DNA from 3 places in the Streptomyces sp. NPDC002309 genome. Region 1 is predicted to be linked to each of the others. Evidence: riboswitches for the same ligand, from Rfam matches in the RefSeq annotation. Region 1 holds a riboswitch; each other region holds the start of a gene.
What was found. A riboswitch is a leader RNA that binds a small molecule or an ion and turns the genes downstream of it on or off. The one in region 1 is predicted to bind cyclic di-AMP.

Region 1 (6,689 bases):
ACGCCCGCCACCGGGCGGTCGGCGAACGGTTCGGCCACGGCGAGCGCCACGTCATCGAGTTGGGGGCTGGTCCGGCGGGTGTGAGGGGGCGGAGCGTCGGCAGCGGGTGTGCCACCGCGCGGGAACGATGCCGGAGCGGACGGTGACGCAGGGCAGTTGCCGACGGGTGGGCCGCCCCAGGACCGCGGCCCACCTCCGCTCTCCTGCCCTCAGCTCACGCTCAGCTTTTCGAGCGGCAGCGTGTGCTGGGTCTGGAGGACCTTGGCGCGTAGATAGCGGACGTTGTGGGCGGTGGTGAAGACGCCGGTGGGGACGCGGTCGTGGACGGCGATGCCGAGGGCGCGGAGCTGGTCGGCCTTGTCGGGGTTGTTCGACAGCAGGTCGAGGTCCGACACGGACAGGGCGCGGAGCATCTGGGCCGCCGCCGTGTAGTCGCGGGCGTCCTCCGGGAGGCCGAGCGCGGTGTTCGCCTCGTACGTGTCGAGGCCCTGGTCCTGGAGGGCGTACGCGTCCAGCTTGTTGTAGAGGCCGATGCCGCGGCCCTCCTGACGGAGGTACAGCAGCACGCCGCCGCGGGCCGCGATCCGCTCGACGGCCTCGCGCAGCTGGGGGCCGCAGTCGCAGCGGGCCGAGCCGAAGACGTCTCCGGTGAGGCATTCGGAGTGCAGGCGCACCAAGGGGCGGGGGCCGGGTTCGCCGAGGACGACGGCCACGTGTTCCCGGCCGTCGGTCAGCCCGTGGAAGGTGACCAGGTCGGCGTCGACGCTGTAGCCGTCGTGGAAGCGCAACGGCACCCGGACGCGGGCGCGCGGCGTAGCGGCGGGGAAGTCGGGCATGCGGGCCTCCGAGGTCGGGTTGTTTCAGATTTGAAGCAGCCTGATGGAAGGTGACCCTAGCCCATGCTTTAAAGTTGAATCAAACGGTTCGGGAAAGCTCAGGAGCACGCCGACGAGCGGCGCCGCCACGGCATGTCCCCGGACGCGCCGTCCGCGTCCTCGCCCTGCAATGCCCGCGCGACCCCCGTGAAGATCTCCTCCAGCTGCCCCACCTGCTGAGGGGTCAGATGGTCGAAGAGTGTCGCGCGCACCGTCTCCACATGTCCCGGCGCCAGCCGTTCCACCGTGCTCACCCCCTCCTCGGTGAGCGCGGCGACGCTCCCGCGCTTGTCCCGGGAGCACTCTTCACGGCGTACCAGCCCGTCCTTCTCCAGTCGGGTGACGGCGTACGTCAGCCGACTGCGCGTGATCTTCAGCCGCTCCGCGAGTTCGGTCATGCGCAGTCGGCGTTCCGGGGTCTCGGAGAGATTGGCGAGGATGGAGTAGTACATGTGCGGCATGCCGGCCTCCTGCTGGAGCTGCCGGTCGAGCGCGTCCTCCAGGAGATGGGAGGCCCCCATGTACGCGCGCCAGGCGCGCTGCTCCTGTGGGGTGAGCCAGGGAGTCGTCATGCTGTCAGTGTAGTTTTGCTTAAAACTTGAACCAAGTAGCCGGGGGTCGGCGAGCCGCCGGTCCCGACCTCCGAGGTGGAGTGCGCCCCATGCCCTACCCCTACGTCCTCCTGTCCGCCGCCGTCTCCCTCGACGGCTACCTGGACGACGCCGGTCCCGACCGCCTCCTCCTCTCCAGCCCCGCCGACTTCGACCGCGTCGACGAGGTGCGGGCCTCCGTGGACGCGATCCTCGTCGGCGCAGGCACCCTCCGCGCCGACAACCCCCGCCTGCTGGTCAACTCGCCGCAGCGGCGGGCGGCCCGGACGGCCGCGGGAGAGCCGGAGTACCCCCTCAAGGTCACGGTCAGCGGCACGGGTGACCTCGACCCGGCCGCCAACTTCTGGCACACCGGCGGTGAGAAGGTGGTGTACACGACGGCGAAGGGCGCCCTGCGTCTCGACGAGAACCCCGTGGCCGCGGACGTGGTCGCGCTCGGGGACGCCCTCGACTGGCGTGCGCTACTGGCGCACCTGCACGACGTACGGGGAGTCCGCCGGCTGATGGTCGAGGGCGGCGGCACCGTCCACACCCAGCTCCTCCTGGAGGGCCTCGCCGACGAGGTCCAGCTCGTCCTCGCCCCGCTCTTCGTCGGCGACCCCGCCGCCCCCCGCCTCTTCGGTCCCGGCCGCTACCGGTCCGGCCGCCTGCGCCTGGTCGAGACCCGGCGGATCGAGGACGTCGTCCTCATGCGCTACGAGCCCACCGTGCCCGGCACCGGCACCCTCGCCGTGGCCGCCGACCGCCGTTGGCTGGCCCTCGCCTGCGAGCTGGCGGCGCTGTGCCCGCCCTCGGAGACGGCGTTCAGCGTCGGTGCGGTCGTCGTGGCGCGGGACGGCACCGAACTCGCGCGGGGTCACTCCCGGGAGGCCGGCGACCCGGTCGTCCACGCGGAGGAGGCGGCGCTCGCGAAGATCGACCCGGCCGATCCCCGGCTGCCCGGCGCCACCGTCTACACCAGCCTGGAACCCTGCACCCGCCGCGCCTCCCGCCCCCGGCCCTGTGCGGGGCTGATCCTCGACGCCCGGGTGGGGCGCGTGGTGACGGCCTGGCGGGAGCCGGACACGTTCGTGGCGGGCGCGGACGGGAGCGGGATGCTGGCGGGGGCCGGCGTCGAGGTGGTCGTGCTCCCGGAGCAGGAGGAGGCGGCGAGGCAGCCCAATCGGCATCTGGTGGGGTGAGCCTCACAGGAGGCGCGCGTGGCCGGCGCGGGAAGGCCAGGTCCGGGCGGCGGGGGCGGGTCGGTCCTGGCCGGCGCCTGTCACCGGTCGGGGAGGGCCGGGTCGCGGTCACCGGTCGGGGAGGGCCGGGTCGCGGTCACCGGTCGGGGAGGGCCGAGGTCGCGGTCCACCGGGGAGAGGCCGGTGACCGCGACGTCGGTACGGGTCACGGAAGGCCTCGGCGTCGCCGAGAGCGGAGGCGGGAGAAACCCTGGCGCGGAACGTCGCGCGCATGGCGTACACTGGTCTTAACGACGCGGGGTGGAGCAGCTCGGTAGCTCGCTGGGCTCATAACCCAGAGGTCGCAGGTTCAAATCCTGTCCCCGCTACTGAAGGCCCGGGGCCGGAATCCAGATCGTGGATTCCGGCCCCGAGTCGTTTCCGGGCATCCCCCGCGGGCCCGCGTCCGTCATCCGGTCGGCCCGTCCGGCTGGTCCCGCCCGCGTACTCCAGGAACTCTGGACGGGTGCGGTGACCTGAGTAACGGGAGACGACAGTGCGGCCTGCGGAGGCGGACGGAGAGCGGCCGAACCCCGGTCCCGGCGACCGGACTCCCCGCGACCCGGCCTCCGAAGCCGCCCGTGGCCGTCGGCGCGACACCCCCACCGACGCCCCCACCTTCGCGCGACCGGTGCCGCCCGAGCCGCCCGTCCCGCCCCCGGAGGAACGGCGGATCTCCCGTGCCCGCGCCTTCGTCCGCGTCCTGCCCGCCCTGCTGCTCGTCGTCGGTGGCTGCTACGACTACTTCACGCCCCGCGGCTTCACCGGAGCCCCCCTCTTCACGGCCGCCCCGCTGGTCGCCGCTCCGCTCCTCTCCCGCCGCGCCACGATCCTGACCGGCGTCGGAGCCGTCGCCATGGTCCTGGGGCTGCAGAGCTGGTACGGCACCCTGATGGAGGTCGAACCGTTCACCGAGCTGATCACCGTGGCCACGGTCGCCGGACTCGCCGTGGTGGTCAACGTGCTCGTCCGGCGCAGTCACGCCCGCCTCGACTCGGCCTGGGAGATCGCCGAGGCCGCCCAACTGGCGGTGGTGCCGGAGCCGATGGAGCGGATCGGCGGGTTCGAGATCGCCGCGCGCTACCAGGCCGCTCAGGCGGACGCCTTCATCGGCGGTGACCTCTACGCGGTGCAGGACAGCCGGTACGGACTGCGACTGGTGGTGGGGGACGTGCGGGGCAAGGGCATGGGAGCGGTCGCGGCGGTCGCGGTGGTCATCGGGGCGTTCCGGGAGGCCGCCGAGCAGGAGCCGACGCTGGAGGCGGTCGCGGGGCGGCTGGAGAGGGCGCTGGCCCGCGAGGACACCCGCCGGGGCGGGATCGATGCCGTCGAGGGGTTCACCACCGCCGTGCTCGCCGAGATCCCGCACGACGACGGCGTCGTACGGATCCTCAACCGGGGCCATCCGCCGCCGCTGATGCTGTACGCCGACGGCACCGTGCGCCCTCTGCCCGCCCGCGACCCGGCACTGCCGCTGGGGATGGGTGAGTTGGGCTCGTGGCCGGCCTGTGCGGAGGAGACCCCGTTCCCGGGCGGGGCGACGCTGCTGCTGTACACCGACGGCCTGACCGAGGCGCGCGACGCGCGGGGCGTCTTCTACGATCCGGTGGCCCGGCTGGCCGGCCGGACCTTCCGCGGCCCCGGCAGCCTCCTGAGCGCGGTGACCGAAGAGGTGCACCGGCACTGCGGTGGGGGCACCACCGACGACATGGCGCTGCTCGCGGTCCGGCGGCCCGACGGCGAGTGTCACCCGGGGTGATCGGGCGGGAGCCCTCCGCATAACAACTGATACACCGTCAGATGTGGAGATCGCTCCGGGTGGCGGTCAACTCGCCCGATTTTCGCCGCTCATGAACCCGTACGTCCCGACAGAAAGCGTTAATGATCAAGTGGAACAGCTTGGAAATCATGCCCCGGTTCTATTAACGTCCGATAACGCAGCGCGGTCGTCCCAGCCGTCACAAGAGGCGGCTCCGTGCGCACGCGCCGAATCCCGCGCGAGGCCCTCACCGGCCGCACAAGGGAACCGGGGAACCATCACATTGGGGTGAATCGGGTGTATGCCGCCGTAGCGGTACGGCTGGTATACGCGCGTAGGAGACCTTCCTGCTCCGAACCCGTCAGCTAACCCGGTAGGCGAGAAGGAAGGAAAGGAGTACGCCCACGTGGCGTCCAATCGGCCTGCCCCACAGGCCCCGTTCGTGCCGGAACAGCGCACCGCCGACGGCACCGACACATTCGTCTACGGCGCGCCGCGCACCGACGAGGGCCCGTGGGAGGAGTGGAATCCCAGCGCGGAGACCCTCCGTCCCGTGCGCGGCCGGCACCGTGTCGGCAAGCAGCGCGGCGGCGGGCTCGCCCGCAGCTCCACCGTCCTCGGCGTCGGTGTCATAGCGGCGGTCGGCGCGGGCGGCATGGCGAGCGCGAACACCGGCAAGCCGCCGGTGTCGATCTCGATGCCCGACCTTCCCAACGTCGGCTCGCTGATCTCCGACGACAGCGCCGACTCCGCCGGCACCAAGACCGCGACCGCCCCCCTCAGCAGCCTCGCCACGGCCACCGTGGACACCGCTGAGGGCACCACCGACGCCGGTGAGACGCTGCGCGCCCGCATCATCGCGCAGGCCGAGCAGCAGCAGGAGCAGGTCGAGAGCAAGGCCGTCGCCGAGGCCGTGGCCGCCGCCGAGAAGGCCGCCGCCGATGCCGCCGCCAAGGCGGAGGAGGAGGCCAAGGAGAAGGCCGCCGCCGCCAAGGCGAAGGCCGAGGAGGAGGCCCGTCAGAAGGCCGAGGCCGAGCGGCTCGCCGCGCTGGCAAAGCAGTTCACGCTGCCGACCTCCTCGTACACCCTCACCTCCACCTTCGGTCAGGCCGGCGCCCTGTGGTCCTCCGGCTACCACACCGGACTCGACTTCGCCGCGCCGACCGGCACCCCGCTCAAGGCCGTCCACAGCGGCACCATCACCGAGGCCGGCTGGAACGGCTCGTACGGCTACAAGACCGTGCTGACCCTCGACGACGGCACCGAGATCTGGTACGCCCACCAGTCGTCGATCGGCGTCAGCGTCGGCCAGAAGGTCGCCACCGGCGATGTGATCGGCCGCGTGGGCGCCACGGGCAACGTGACCGGCGCGCACCTGCACATGGAGGTGCACACCGGGGGCGGTGGCATCGACCCGCTGGCCTGGCTGCAGAGCAAGGGCCTCAACCCCTGAGAATCCCGGCACGGGTCTCTCGCGAACCCCGGCGGTCCTGACGGCAACCCCCCGACGTCAGGACTGCCGGTTTTCGCTTGTCCGGACCCGTTTCGCGCCCTGCTCGTGCTACGACCGGTACGGGTTGTACGCCGGGTAGGGCGCCGCGGGCCCGTACACCGGCGCCCAGCCGTGGACCGGCGGCATCGGCACGGGCATCGGCGGCGCGGTCGCCCGCGCCGCGTACTCCAGGGCCGGGCCGGCGATCTCCCGGCGGTTCCACAGCTCCTGGAGCAACTCGCGTTCCCGTACGACGAAGTCCGCGCGGGCCCGGCCCAGACGGCCCCGGCGCCGGAGGAAGGCCAGGGACGTGGCGTAGGCCTCGTACCGCGCGACCGCGCGGGCCGCAGGCTTGCCGAGATGGTGCCCGGCGTACTGGCGGGCCAGTCGGCGCGCCCGCATCGAGCCGAGGGCGAACGGCTGCGGCGGTGAGAGCCAGCCGGCCACGACATAGGCCGGGAGTTCCTCGCGCACGGTCCGCAGTTCGCGCTGCCGCGTCCAGATCACCAGCCAGGTCAGCAAACCGAACGCGGGGACCATGAAGCCGCCGTACACCGCGAAGAATCCGTAGTCGCCGAAGGTCGCCGAGCCGTTCCAGAAGGCGTGCATGCCCATCGCGAGCAGCAGCCCGGCCGGGGGCAGCAGGACGCGGCGCAGCCGCTGGCGCTCCCCGGCGAGCGCGGCGATGCCGAAGCCGATGCCGGTGAGCACGGTGAACAGGGGGTGTGCGAA
Region 2 (6,689 bases), on a different contig from region 1:
GTGCGCCCCTTCACAAGCATTTCCAGGCCCTGTGCTACACTCCCCGGCCCACGTGAGCCAGATCATGGTCACGATCGGGACCCGGGGTCCGTTACACCCGTTGTCAATGCCGCGTGAGCTGCCCCTCTGCCCCTTCGGCACCCTCACGGAAGCCCGGGGAACCCCCGCGCGCCGGGCCTTCGCGCCCCTCCATACACGGCCCGACTGAACATGTTCAAGACCCTGCTCACCCCTCGGAAGGGCCAACCTTCCCCCCTTCGCGCTCCCACCGGGCCGAATTCCTTGTGAAGAACTTCACGAACTTTCCCGGGCGGGCCCCCCGAAGGTGACGGCGACGGGGTCGCGGACCCTCTTCCGGGGCGCTCATACACCGCTCGACCTGCCCGGTCGACGACCACCGACGGGTGGCGCGCCGCCCGTCACCCGGCCGGGGTGGCCGCGAAGGCCGCGGCCGTCCACTCGGCCCCGGCGCAGCACCGCCACGGCGGTGGCGGTGGCGGTGACGAGGAGTGCACCGGAGTCATCGTGCTCCTGTGCAACTGACGGACGGCCCGCGCGGGCCGCGCGAACGGCCCCGGTACCTCACCCACGAGGGACCGGGGCCGTCCCGTGCCGTGCTCGCGCTACGCCGGCAGGTCGCCCGCCGCGTGGAAGGCGATGCCGTCGAGGATGTCGTGCTCGCTGACGACCACCTCGTCGGCGCCGATCCGGTCCATGATCGAAAGCAGCACCAGGGCTCCCGCGGCGATCACGTCGACCCGCCCGGGATGCATCGAGGCGACGGCCGCGCGCTCGGCGTGGGTGGAGTGCAGCAGCCACTCGGTGATCTCGCGGACCCGGTCCCGGCCGATCCTGGAGTGGTGGATGCGGGCCGAGTCGTACTCGGGCAGGTCCTGGGCGATCGCCGAGACCGTGGTGACCGAGCCCGCGAGCCCCACCAGCGTCCTGGCCTCGCGCAGCGGCACCGTCTCCTCGGCCAGGTCGAGGGCGGCCTCGATGTCCGCCCGCATCGCCGCGATCTGCTCCTCGGACGGCGGGTCGGACACCGCACCGCCCATGACCAGATGGCGCTCGGTCATCCGGACGCAGCCCACGTCGACCGAGCGGGCCGCGCGGACGTGGTCCTCGCCGACGACGAACTCGGTCGAGCCGCCGCCGATGTCCACCACGAGGTAGGGCCGGTGCACCTCCGCGCGCCCCGCCAGTTCCCTGGTCGCGCCGACGAAGGAGAACTCGGCCTCCTGGTCCCCGGTGACGACCTCGGGCTCGACGCCGAGGATGTCCACCACACCGCGCACGAACTCGTCCCGGTTCTCCGCGTCCCGGGAGGCGGAGGTGGCGACGAAACGGACCCGCTCGGCCCCGTGCTCCTTGATGATCCCGGCGTAGTCACGGCAGGCCGCGAAGGTCCGCTCCAGCGCCTCGGGGGCCAGCCGCCCGGTGCGGTCGACGCCCTGACCGAGCCGCACGATGGTCATCCGGCGGTCCAGTTCGGCCAGTTCGCCGGTGGCCGGATCCACGTCGGCGACGAGGAGCCGGATGGAGTTCGTACCGCAGTCGACGGCGGCGACGCGCGTCACGTGCCGTCCTCCTCGTTGGCCGAGGTCACGCACGCGCCCTTGCGCCACCACTCCGGCAGCATCGCCAGCGCCTCGTCACCCAGCGGGTTGACGCCCGGCCCCGCGGCCAGACTGTGCGCGACGAGCACATGCAGGCACTTCACCCGGTCCGGCATGCCGCCTGCGCTCGGGAAGTCCTTCAGTACCTCGATCTCGTCCCGGCGCCGGACATAGTCCTCGTGGGCGGCGCGGTACGCGGCGGCCAGCTCCGGGTCGGTCTCCAGCCGGGCCGTCATCTCCTTCATCACGCCCTCGGCCTCCAGAGTGCCGATGGCCGACGAGGCCCGCGGACACGTCAGGTAGTACAGCGTGGGGAAGGGCGTGCCGTCGGGCAGCCGGGGGGCCGTCTCCACGACGTCCGGCTGACCGCACGGGCACCGGTGCGCGATCGCGCGCAGTCCGCGCGGTGGCCGCCCGAGCTGCTGCTTGAAGGCCTCCACGTCGGCGTCGGTGGGCTCGGTGCGCGGGGTGGGCGGCGGGGGCGTTTCCATACCTGTCTCTCTGTACGTTCACCGGGCGCGGGCGTCCGGCTCATCGGTGGGCGGCGTCCGACTTGTCGACCCCGTCCCAGACGTTCGCGTACCAGGGGCGGTCGGCCGAGCCCTGGTCGGTGCGGGACTGCCGGGCCGCGTCCGGGTCGATCACGACGTAGCCCGTCTCGCCCGGCATCACGTGGTGCAGCCGCCGGCGGATCTGCTGCTCCGCGTACGCGTCGTCCTGCCAGCGGGCCTTGAGGTCGCGCAGTTCCTCGACCCGCGCCTCGGCCTGCCGCTTCTGCTCCCGCAGGTCGGCGATCTCGGCGCGCTGGGCGACGTACTGCCTTATCGGATAGGCGAGCGCGACGACCAGGGAGCAGACGACGAGGGCGAGCAGCGCCGCGCGGCCGGTCAGCCGGGAGCGCCGGGCCTGGCGGCGGGTCTGGGAGCGGTAGACACGGGCCGCGGTCTGCTCCCCGAGCAGCCTGAGCCTGGTCGCGGTGGAGAAACGGTCCCGTTCCTTCACAGCCATCTGGCTCCCGCCTCCCCATGTCTGCGTGCTGCACACGCGCGTACGTCCCCGCACACGGTACGGGACCGGGTGCGGGGACGTACGTACGACGCTTCCTACAGGGGCTTCACTCAGCCCTTGAAGCGGGGGAAGGCGCTGCGGCCGGCGTACACCGCGGCGTCGTCGAGGATCTCCTCGATGCGCAGCAGCTGGTTGTACTTGGCGACGCGCTCGGAGCGGGCCGGGGCGCCGGTCTTGATCTGGCCGCAGTTGGTGGCGACGGCGAGGTCGGCGATGGTGACGTCCTCGGTCTCACCGGAGCGGTGCGACATCATGCACTTGAAGCCGCTGCGCTGGGCCAGCTCGACGGCGTCCAGGGTCTCGGTCAGGGAGCCGATCTGGTTGACCTTGACGAGCAGGGCGTTGGCGGCGCCCTCCTCGATGCCGCGGGCCAGGCGCTCCGGGTTGGTGACGAACAGGTCGTCGCCGACGAGCTGGACCTTGTCGCCGAGCTTGTCGGTGATGGTCTTCCAGCCCTCCCAGTCGTCCTCGAACAGCGGGTCCTCGATGGAGACGAGCGGGTACGCGGCGACGAGCTCCGCGTAGTACTCGGTCATCTCGGCGGCCGTGCGGTCCTTGCCCTCGAAGGTGTAGACGCCGTCCTTGTAGAACTCGGACGCGGCCACGTCGAGGGCCAGGGCGATCTGCTCGCCGGGGGTGTAGCCGGCCTCCTTGATCGCCTCCAGGATGAGGTCGAGGGCCTCACGGTTGGAGCCGAGGTTCGGGGCGAAGCCGCCCTCGTCGCCGAGGCCGGTGGACAGGCCCTTGCCCTTCAGCACCTTCTTGAGGGTGTGGTAGACCTCGGTGCCCCAGCGCAGGGCCTCGGAGAAGGACTCCGCGCCGATCGGGGCGATCATGAACTCCTGGATGTCCACGTTGGAGTCGGCGTGCGAGCCGCCGTTCAGGATGTTCATCATCGGCACCGGCAGCAGGTGCGCGTTGGGGCCGCCCAGGTAGCGGAACAGCGGCAGGTCGCTGGCCTCGGAGGCGGCGTGGGCGACGGCGAGCGAGACGCCGAGGATGGCGTTGGCGCCGAGGGAGCCCTTGTTGTCGGTGGCGTCCAGGTCGAACATCGCCTGGTCGATCAGGCGCTGCTCGGTGGCGTCGTAGCCGACGAGCTCCGGGCCGATCTGCTCGATGACGGCCAGGACGGCCTTCTCGACGCCCTTGCCGAGGTAGCGGTTGGGGTCGCCGTCGCGGAGTTCGATGGCCTCGAAGGCGCCGGTGGAAGCGCCGGACGGAACGGCGGCACGACCCGTGCTGCCGTCGTCGAGGCCGACCTCGACCTCGACCGTGGGGTTGCCTCGGGAGTCCAGGATTTCCCGGGCTACGACGACGTCGATGGACGGCACGAGCATCTCCTTCGTGGATGTGACGCGATGGAGCAGGACCGCGGCGGCTCTGCGAGACGAGCCTAACCGGCTCCGTGCGATCGGCCAGCCGGTCACCCCTCTGATGGACGGAACCGAGAGTAAATTGTTTCCGAACGAAACAAAGACGGGGGTGCGCCGCGGGGCGAGCGGGACGCGAAAAGCCCCGCCCCGGTGCGTACGGGGGGATGACGCACCGGGGCGGGGAGCCCGTGGGGACGGGGGGTGACCCTCACGGGAGCCTCAGGGGCCTCCTGAAGGGAGGCCGCGCGAGTCGGAGCAGCGGGGGCGCCGTCCTACTTCAGGTGCAGCTGCTGACCCGGGAAGATGAGGTCGGCGTTCTCGACGACGTCCTTGTTCAGCCGGAAGAGCTTCTCCCAGCCGCCCTTGACGTCGTGCTGGGCGGCGATGGTGCTGAGGGTGTCGCCCTCGACGACCTCGTACTCGCCGTCACCCTTCTTCACCTTGTCGCCGGTCGGCGTGGTGACCGTCTCCTCGACGGCCGGACGCTCCGCGGACCGCGAGGCCGGCTGCTCCTCGGTGGCGCGCGTCTCGGTGCCGTCGCTCTGCGAATCGCCGGCCGCGGAGCCGCCACCGGTGTAGGCGGCGTTCGACAGGCCGGTGCCGCAGTGCGGCCAGGCACCCTTGCCCTGACCGGCGAGCACCTTCTCGGCGATCTGGATCTGCTGCTCCTTCGAGGCCTGGTCGGCCGTGCCCGCGAACTGCGTGCCGCCGTACGCGGCCCAGGTCGAGGCGGAGAACTGCAGACCGCCGTGGTAGCCGTTGCCGGTGTTGATGGACCAGTTGCCACCGGACTCGCACTGGGCGACGGCGTCCCACTCGGAGGCCGTGGCGGCGGAGGCGCTGCCGGCCGCGATCAGCGGGGCGGCGACTGCGGCGGCGCCGGTGACACCGACGGCGGCGATGGCGCGAACGGTCCTGGACGCACCGCGATGCTTGCCCTTGCTGGAAAACAGCATGGTTGATCCCCTCACCGACGCCTGCGAGGTGAGCTGTCGGGTTCGGGCCGGTTGAGTTGCCCGGCCGCACCTCACTGGGAGGTGCGGCTTCACCCCGAGCCGGTCCCGGCGCTGAGTCTCCTCAACTGCCGGACACGGCACTTACCTTGGGTCCCCCGCTCCTGCCTGCGGCGCTTGACGCGACGACTGTTCCCGGGTGGCCGCTGGCAGGACTCGGCGTTGCGGCAGCCGGGGCTCGTGGTGACGAGCGGTCATGACCGTAGACAGGCGATCGGCCGAATTTCAAAGACGATCAGGGCTTCTGAGACTCATCCCACACTTTCACCAAATCGGACATTCGACTCGAAGTGTGACGTGAACTCCCGCTGCCCCCAGGCCGTTTCCCGTCCCCGCTCTCCCCTACTTGCCGGCCGACTCCGCGCCGACGTCCAGCGACTGACCGGGGACGATGTGGTCGGGGTCGCCGCCGAGGGCGTCCTGGTTGACGACGTACAGCGCGGCCCATCCGCCCTGCACGCCAAGGGAGTCGGCGATGCCCCAGAGGGTGTCGCCGTCCTGGACCCGGTACGCGCCGTCGGCGCCCGCTCGGGACGTGGCGCCGTCCCGCGAGGCGTGGCGCCCGGAGGAACCGCCGGCGCGCTCACCGTCCTCGTCCGCACTGCCTCCCCGGTGCTTGCCGCCGCCGAGAAGGCCCGTGCCGGTGAGGTCCGATGCGCTCGGAGTGCTCGAGGGCACACCGGAGGGCGAGGAACTCAGGGGCGATTCGCCCGATTCGGGGGATTCGCCGAAACCGGAGGACTCGCCCGGGCCGGGCGATGCCGAGCCGTCGGCACCCGGGGAGCCGGCACCACCGGACGGGGTGGATTCGCCGAATTTTTTCGGCTTCGCGGAGTTCTTCGAGCCGGCGGAGTCCATGGATGCGTCGGCGCCCTGAGAACCACCGGAACGGGCACCACTGGACGAGTGGGACAATCCAAGCGAGTTGGACAGACCGCCTGAATCGCCAGATATCAGATGGGACGGCGTGCTGGACTTGTCACCGGCCACACCCGTGTCGACCGTGGCCGACTCGGAGTCGGCGTCCAGCCCCACCCGCGGGCCGCAGGTGGCCCACGCGCCGACGCCCTGGTCCGCGAGGACCTTCTCGGCGACGGCGATCTGCTGCGAGCGGCTGGCCTGGTCCGCGCTCGCGGCGTAGGTGAGCCCGCCGTGCTCCTCCCAGTCCCGCTGGGAGAGTTGCAGTCCGCCGTAGGAGCCGTTGCCCGTGTCGGCGCTCCAGGAGCCGCCGGTCTCGCACTCGGCGACACGGTCCCAGGTCGTCCCGCTCGCCGCGCTCGCGCCGGTGGCGGCGAGGAGGGGGAGGGCGATGGCGGAGCCGGTCACGCCGGCCGCGACGACGAGTGCGGGCGCCTGACGGGGGCGACGGTGACGACCGTTCCCGGAGAGCATGCGGGGACCTTTCGCGTGACAGCGGGGAACTGCGCGGCCGGTGAAACCGAAAGGCCGTGCTGATGGCTGAACGTATAGGCAGACGATCACTTGTCACAAGTTCATGCCGCGCAGATCACATGGAGATCACATAGTTGAAAGCGCGTCACTTCTCCCGCACCGGTGTGAACTCCACCGGAAGCGTCCGCAGTCCTCGCATGATGAGCCCGCCGCGCCACCTCAGT
Region 3 (6,689 bases), on a different contig from region 1:
CCGGCGCAGCACGGCCTCGTCGAGCACCGCGCTCAGCACCAGGGGAGGCTGCGAACGGAGCACGTCCTGCCTGGCCAGCCGTACCTCCACCAGCGCGTCGAGGCGGTCCTCGTCCAGGCCCTCCACCGCCGCGCGGGTCACGGCGCGGGCGTACTCGGGGGTCTGGAGCAGGCCCGGTACGACGGAGGTCTCCAGGGTGCGCATGGCGCCCGCCTGCGACTCCAGGCTGATGAAGTCCCGGTAGGTGGGCGGCAGCACCCCTCTGTAGGCGTGCCACCAGTGGTCGCGGCCGTGGCCGTCGCCGGACCCCGCCAACGCCAGCAGCAGCTCCCTCAGTTGTGCGTCGTCGACCCCGTAGGCGTCCAGGAGCAACCGCACATCGGCCGGTTTCACGCCGCTGGCGCCGGTCTCGATACGGCTCACTTTCGACTGGTGCCATCCCACCAGCCGGGCCGCCTCACCGCTTGTGAGGCCCGCGCGGCCTCGCAGTGTGCGTAGTTCGGCGCCCAGTTTCCGGCGGCGCACCGCGGGACCGTACTGCATGGGCTACTCCCTACTCCTTCCGGGCCGCCCAAATACGCTCTGCCGTCGCAGAGTTCACCGCTTCGAGCGACAGATATATGCATATCTTGGTGGATCGCCACCGCTACCGGGCTTTGAGTGGCAGTCTGGCGAAGAAGCACCAGTCCGGGACCGTACTCGAACCATCCGCTCCGTGTCGGACTACGGTCCCGTGGGAAAGGGACGACGTCGCCATGGCAGACCAACTGGAAGCATCCGTCACTCTGCCGAGCGAACCCGCCTCGGTCTCCACCGCCCGCACCTATGTGGTCAGCACCCTGGCGGAATGGGGCCTGCCACCGGAGACCGAGGTCGCCGACACGATCAGGCTCATCATCTCCGAACTCGCCACCAACGCCGTCCAGCACACCTTCGGTCAGTCACCCACCTTCACGGTCGCGATGCGGCTCGACCGCGACGAGCAGCTCCGCATCGGGGTGACCGACAGTCACCCACGCTTCCCCAAAAGGCTCCCGGCCGCCGTCCAGCAGGACAACGGCCGCGGCATGGTCATCATCCGCTGGCTCGCGGCCGAGTGCGGCGGCCGTCTCAGAGTCCGCCCGACCCGCGAGGGCGGCAAGACGGTCTCCATCGAGCTTCCCTGGACGGTACCGGTCCGCCCGGCCCGCCCGGTCCGCCTGGCGGGCCCGCAGGAGCCGTAGCGCGTCCGAGGGCGGGGCCGCAGCGCATGTCTGGCGGTTGGTGGGCGCCGCGGTCGGGCGGGTGGTCGGCCCGCGGTCTGGCGGTGGTGGGCGCCGCGGGGGTGGCGAGGTGGTCCGTGGACGTCGGGACCGGGTGGGCGTGCGGTGCCCGGCCGGGCGGATGTGCCGGACGCGCCGACGAGCGGCGCCGGGTGCCCGAGACTCCTCCCCGGCCTACGCGCCGTGCCGGCTACGGCGTGGACTCGACCCCGTACCGGCAGGCCCCCGGGAGGTCCCGCACAGGTCGGCCGAGGCGCCACGGGCGATGGAGGGGGTGGACCCGGGCGTGGGCTGTCCGGTTCGGGCGGCGGAGCCCCGCACGAGGGCGCGGAACGCGTCAGCCGCCGGGGCGCCCCGCCCACCGGACGCGGGCCACACCGCGCCCGCCATCGAACGACGGCCCCGGCGCCGTGCCGCTGCCGTCCCAGTAGCGTCCCGGGCTCCACGTCGAGCCGGTGGCCTCGGTCCCGTGCCGTCCCGGGCTCCGCACTCGACCGGCGGCGCACCTCTCCCTCCGGGCTCCGTCGGCCGTACGGGGCCGTAAGACGGCCTCGTACGGCTTCCTGCCGGAGCCCCGACCCGGGGCCGACCCGCCCGCGCCGCCCGCGCAGCGCCTCGCACCGGCCCCGGGGCGTCGCGGGCGCCGCGCCGACGTCTCTCGGCGCGACCTGGTGTCCTGGCCGTCCGAGCCCGCGTCACGGGCGGGGCGGCGGCGTCCCCTCCGGGCGCCGCCACCGCCACCCGGGGATCACTTGACCCGGCCGTACCAGACGCTCTTGGTCCAGATCTTCTGGAGCCTCACCACGTCACCGGTCTTCGGCGCGTGCCAGATCTTCCCCTTCCCGGCGTAGATCCCCACGTGGTAGACGTTCGATCCCGAGTGGAAGAACACGAGGTCACCGGCCTTGCGGCTCTTGGCGCCGATGTGGCGGGTCTTGTTGTACTGCTGGGCGGCCGTGCGGGGCAGCTTCTTGCCCGCCTTCTTGAACGAGTAGAGCGTCAGCCCGGAGCAGTCGAACCTGCGCGGCCCGGTGGCGCCCCACCGGTAAGGGGAGCCCTTCTTCGAGGCGGCGATCTGGAGTGCCTTCGTGGCCGGCGTGGCGGCCACTGCCTCCGAGGCGAACCCCGGAGCCACGACGGAGCCGCCCACCGCGGCGAGGGTGAGGGCCGAGGCCGTACCGGCACGGACCATCAGCGACGGGACACGATTGAGCGCGGTCATGCGCAACCCTTCGTCAGCCGCCTGTGAAGGATGACCTGTCGGATTCGGGCTGGCGAAGTTGCCCGGCCGCGTTGCTACGGCTTCACCCCAAGGGACACTCGGAGACTGGTCTCCGGCGACCCGTCGTGCTCGGGTCCTCCACTCCTGCCGATCCACTCCTGTCGACCGGTCATCCGGACGGCGGCAGGACTCGGCGTCCGCCCGGATCGCCCCGCCGCGGCGGCGGGGTCTTGTCGTCAGTCAGGGATCTTGACTCACCGAAGTGCGAAAATCCCAACGCAACCGGGAATTTGTGGCGTTACTCACCACTCACCCGTTCGGGTGGACAGCCCCTTGTGCGAACGGGTGTCAAGGGTGCCACGCCACCCCGGACCAGCGAGGGAACGTCTCATTCCGCCCCGAGGCAGCTCGCGTTGCGCAACCGCAAGGGCCCCGGAAAGGGAGGTGAAGGTCATCCGGACGGCGGTACCCCTTTTGGTCCGTTTCAACTCCCGTGCGCACGCTCTGTCATGACGCCCGGCGAACCGCGTCGACGACGGGTGGATCAGCACTGCCGCACCTGTCGGAGCGCGGTGGGACGACGACCCGCGCCCGTGGGGCGCACGGTCCTGCGCGACGACCCGCGCCACTGGGGCGCACGGTCCTGCGCGACGCCCTCGGTAGGGCGCACGGTCCTCCTGCGACGCCCCTCGGCCGGGCGCACGGTCCTCCTGCGACGCCCCTCGGCCGGGCGCTTGCCGCGCCCGGGTGAGCCTGACGGTCGACGGCCTTGGCCAAGGGCGCCGCGACACGCGGATCACAACTTGGTTAACGTGCACGAAACTCGTGCCAACTAGCCTGCCGCTCCACGCCACCAGGGTCTTCGCCGGTGGGTGCGGCAGCCGGGCCCCGCACGGCCCGGCGCGAGGAGGTGAGGTGGGACGTGCAACTGACCCCGCACGAGCAGGAGAGGCTGCTCATCCACGTGGCGGCCGACGTGGCGGAGAAGCGCCGCGCCCGGGGCCTGAAGCTGAATCACCCCGAGGCCGTCGCCCTCATCACCTCGCACCTCCTCGAAGGCGCGCGGGACGGCCGTACGGTCGCCGAACTGATGGCTTCGGGGCGCGAGCTGCTCACCCGGGACGACGTCATGGAGGGCATCGCCGAGATGATCCACGACGTGCAGGTCGAGGCGACCTTCCCGGACGGCACCAAACTCGTCACCGTCCACGACCCGATCGTGTGAGGGGGCCTCGATGATCCCCGGAGAGATCCTCTTCGCCGACGGTCCGATCGTCTACAACCTGGGGCGCGAGGTCACCCGCCTCAGCGTGCTCAACACCGCGGACCGCCCCGTCCAGGTCGGCTCGCACTACCACTTCGCCGAGGCCAACCCCGGCCTGGAGTTCGACCGCGCCGCGGCGCGCGGCAAGCGGCTCAACGTCGCCGCCGGGACGGCCGTGCGCTTCGAGCCCGGCATCCCCGTCGACGTCGAACTCGTCCCGCTCGCCGGCGCCCGCGTGGTGCCCGGGCTGCGCGGGGAGACCGGAGGTGCCCTCGATGCCTGAGATCTCGCGTACCGCCTATGCCGACCTCTTCGGCCCGACGACCGGTGACCGCATCCGGCTGGCCGACACCGATCTGCTCATCGAGATCGAGGAGGACCGTAGCGGCGGACCCGGACGCGCCGGCGACGAGGCGGTGTTCGGCGGTGGCAAGGTCATCCGCGAGTCGATGGGGCAGTCGCGTGCCACGCGCGCGGACGGCACGCCCGACACCGTCATCACGGGAGCCGTGATCGTCGATCACTGGGGGATCGTCAAGGCCGACGTCGGTATGCGCGACGGCCGGATCACCGGGATCGGCAAGGCAGGTAACCCCGACACCATGGACGGGGTGCATCCGGACCTGGTCGTCGGACCGGAGACCGAGGTCATCGCCGGCAACGGGCGCGTCCTGACCGCCGGGGCCATCGACGCCCATGTCCACTTCATCTGCCCGCAGATCGCCGACGAGGCGCTGGCGTCGGGCATCACGACCCTCGTCGGCGGCGGCACCGGGCCCGCCGAGGGCTCCAAGGCGACCACTGTCACGCCCGGCCCGTGGCATCTGGCGCGGATGCTGGAGGCGATGGAGCAGTACCCGCTCAACATCGGCTTCCTCGGCAAGGGCAACACCGTCTCCCACGAGGCGATGCTCTCGCAGATCCGCGGCGGCGCCCTCGGCCTGAAGCTGCACGAGGACTGGGGCTCCACACCGGCCGTGATCGACGCCGCGCTGACCGTCGCCGAACGCACCGGCATCCAGGTCGCCATCCACACCGACACCCTGAACGAGGCCGGGTTCGTCGGCGACACGCTGGCCGCGATCGCCGGGCGAGGCATCCACGCCTACCACACCGAGGGCGCCGGGGGAGGGCACGCGCCCGACATCATGAGCGTGGTCTCCGAGCCGTACGTGCTGCCGAGTTCCACGAACCCGACTCGGCCGTTCACCGTCAACACCACCGAGGAACACCTCGACATGCTGATGGTGTGCCACCACCTCAACCCGGCGGTGCCCGAGGACCTGGCCTTCGCGGAGTCCCGGATCCGGCCGTCCACCATCGGGGCGGAGGACATACTGCACGACCTGGGCGCGATCTCGATCATCTCGTCGGACTCGCAGGCCATGGGGCGGGTCGGTGAGGTCGTGCTGCGGACCTGGCAGACCGCGCACGTGATGAAGCGGCGGCGCGGCGCGCTGCCCGGTGACGGACGGGCGGACAACCACCGAGTGCGTCGCTATGTCGCCAAATACACGATCAACCCCGCGCTGGCGCAAGGACTGGCGCGGGAGGTCGGCTCGGTGGAGACCGGGAAACTCGCCGACCTCGTGCTCTGGGAACCGGCGTTCTTCGGCGTCAAGCCGCTCCTCGTCATCAAGGGCGGGCAGATCGCGTACGCGCAGATGGGCGACGCCAACGCCTCGATCCCGACTCCGCAGCCGATCCTGCCCCGGCCCATGTACGGAGCGATCGGGCGGGCACCGGCCGCCAACTCGGTCAACTTCGTGGCTCCGGCGGCCGTCGAGGACGGGCTGCCGGAGCGGCTCGGGCTCGGCAAGCGGTTCGCCGCCATCGACTCGACCCGCGGGGTGACCAAGGCCGACATGCGGGAGAACGACGCCCGGCCCGAGGTGCGCATCGACCCCGACAGCTTCGCCGTGCGGATCGACGGTGAGCTGGTCGAGGCGGAACCGGCCGCCGAACTGCCCATGGCCCAGCGCTACTTCCTCTTCTGAGACGGGAGCTGCGATGTCACGGGCGGCTCTGCTCCTGCTGGCCGACGGCCGCTTCCCCGCCGGGGGGCACGCGCACTCCGGCGGGGCCGAGGCCGCGGTCGAGGCGGGCCGGGTCACGGGTGCGGCGAGCCTGGAGGAGTTCTGCCGGGGCCGGTTGCACACGACGGGGCTGGTGTCGGCGTCCCTCGCCGCCGCGGCGGCGCTCGGTGCCGATCCCGAGGAACTGGACGGTGCCGCCGACGCGCGCGCACCGTCTCCGGCGCTGCGGCTCGCGGCGCGCAGGCTGGGACGGCAGTTGCTGCGCGCCGCGCGCGCCACCTGGCCGTCCGACGAGCTGGAGGCCGTGGCACGGACGTTCCCCAAGGGGGCGCACCAGCCGGTGGTGCTGGGGCTGGTGGCGCGGGCGGCGGGGCTCGGGGCCCTCGACGCGGCCCACTGCGCGGCGTACGACTGCGTGAGCGGGCCGGCCGGTGCGACGGTGCGGCTGCTGAGCCTGGATCCGTTCGAGGCGACCGGGGTGCTGGCCCGGCTGGCGCCGGAGGTCGACCGGGTCGCGGCGCGGGCGGAGGAGGCGGCCCGGGAGGTCGACGAGGAGGGGGTCGACGCGCTGCCCGCCGGATCGGCGCCGCTGCTGGAGATCGGGGCGCAGGTACACGCGGGCAGGCCGGTGCGGTTGTTCGCCTCGTGAGGGTTCCGCCGGGCCGGCCGCAGAAGGCGCTGAGGCACCAAGTCACCGAGGCGCCAAGTCACCGAGGCGCCAAGTCACTGAGGTACCGAGTCACTGAGGCGCCGAATCGCCGAGTTGCCGAGCCGCCAAGTTGCCGGGGAGCCAAGTTGCCGGGGCGCCAGGGCGCCAGGGCGCCAGGGCGCCAGGGCGCCAGGGCGCTGAGGCGCTGACGAGCCAAGTAGCTACAGAAGGAGCTTGTGTCATGCACCTTGATCAC

Region 2: it holds a riboswitch for cyclic di-AMP, as region 1 does, so the genes downstream of both, ACWCPM_RS28080 (transglycosylase family protein) here and ACWCPM_RS03105 (M23 family metallopeptidase) in region 1, are expected to answer to the same signal.
Region 3: it holds a riboswitch for cyclic di-AMP, as region 1 does, so the genes downstream of both, ACWCPM_RS10490 (C40 family peptidase) here and ACWCPM_RS03105 (M23 family metallopeptidase) in region 1, are expected to answer to the same signal.

Annotation. Positions count from the first base shown of each region.
Region 1 covers NZ_JBSFCI010000003.1:16,802-23,490, reverse strand. Annotated here, with positions in the region: gene ACWCPM_RS03135 (GTP cyclohydrolase II) at 210-836, opposite strand; gene ACWCPM_RS03130 (MarR family winged helix-turn-helix transcriptional regulator) at 935-1,447, opposite strand; gene ACWCPM_RS03125 (dihydrofolate reductase family protein) at 1,537-2,667, shown strand; gene ACWCPM_RS03120 (hypothetical protein) at 2,748-2,876, opposite strand; tRNA gene ACWCPM_RS03115 (tRNA-Met) at 2,962-3,035, shown strand; gene ACWCPM_RS03110 (PP2C family protein-serine/threonine phosphatase) at 3,203-4,465, shown strand; cyclic di-AMP (ydaO/yuaA leader) riboswitch at 4,681-4,860, shown strand; gene ACWCPM_RS03105 (M23 family metallopeptidase) at 4,872-5,918, shown strand; gene ACWCPM_RS03100 (PrsW family intramembrane metalloprotease) at 6,027-6,689, opposite strand, start outside.
Region 2 covers NZ_JBSFCI010000040.1:20,342-27,030, reverse strand. Annotated here, with positions in the region: gene ACWCPM_RS28100 (Ppx/GppA phosphatase family protein) at 624-1,580, opposite strand; gene ACWCPM_RS28095 (DUF501 domain-containing protein) at 1,577-2,110, opposite strand; gene ACWCPM_RS28090 (FtsB family cell division protein) at 2,151-2,627, opposite strand; gene eno (phosphopyruvate hydratase) at 2,738-4,018, opposite strand; gene ACWCPM_RS28080 (transglycosylase family protein) at 4,333-5,016, opposite strand; cyclic di-AMP (ydaO/yuaA leader) riboswitch at 5,020-5,199, opposite strand; gene ACWCPM_RS28075 (transglycosylase family protein) at 5,416-6,465, opposite strand; gene ACWCPM_RS28070 (cytochrome P450 family protein) at 6,611-6,689, opposite strand, start outside.
Region 3 covers NZ_JBSFCI010000009.1:98,461-105,149, forward strand. Annotated here, with positions in the region: gene ACWCPM_RS10480 (helix-turn-helix domain-containing protein) at 1-543, opposite strand, end outside; gene ACWCPM_RS10485 (ATP-binding protein) at 756-1,223, shown strand; gene ACWCPM_RS10490 (C40 family peptidase) at 2,011-2,484, opposite strand; cyclic di-AMP (ydaO/yuaA leader) riboswitch at 2,488-2,677, opposite strand; gene ACWCPM_RS10495 (urease subunit gamma) at 3,407-3,709, shown strand; gene ACWCPM_RS10500 (urease subunit beta) at 3,720-4,031, shown strand; gene ACWCPM_RS10505 (urease subunit alpha) at 4,024-5,745, shown strand; gene ACWCPM_RS10510 (urease accessory protein UreF) at 5,759-6,433, shown strand; gene ureG (urease accessory protein UreG) at 6,675-6,689, shown strand, end outside.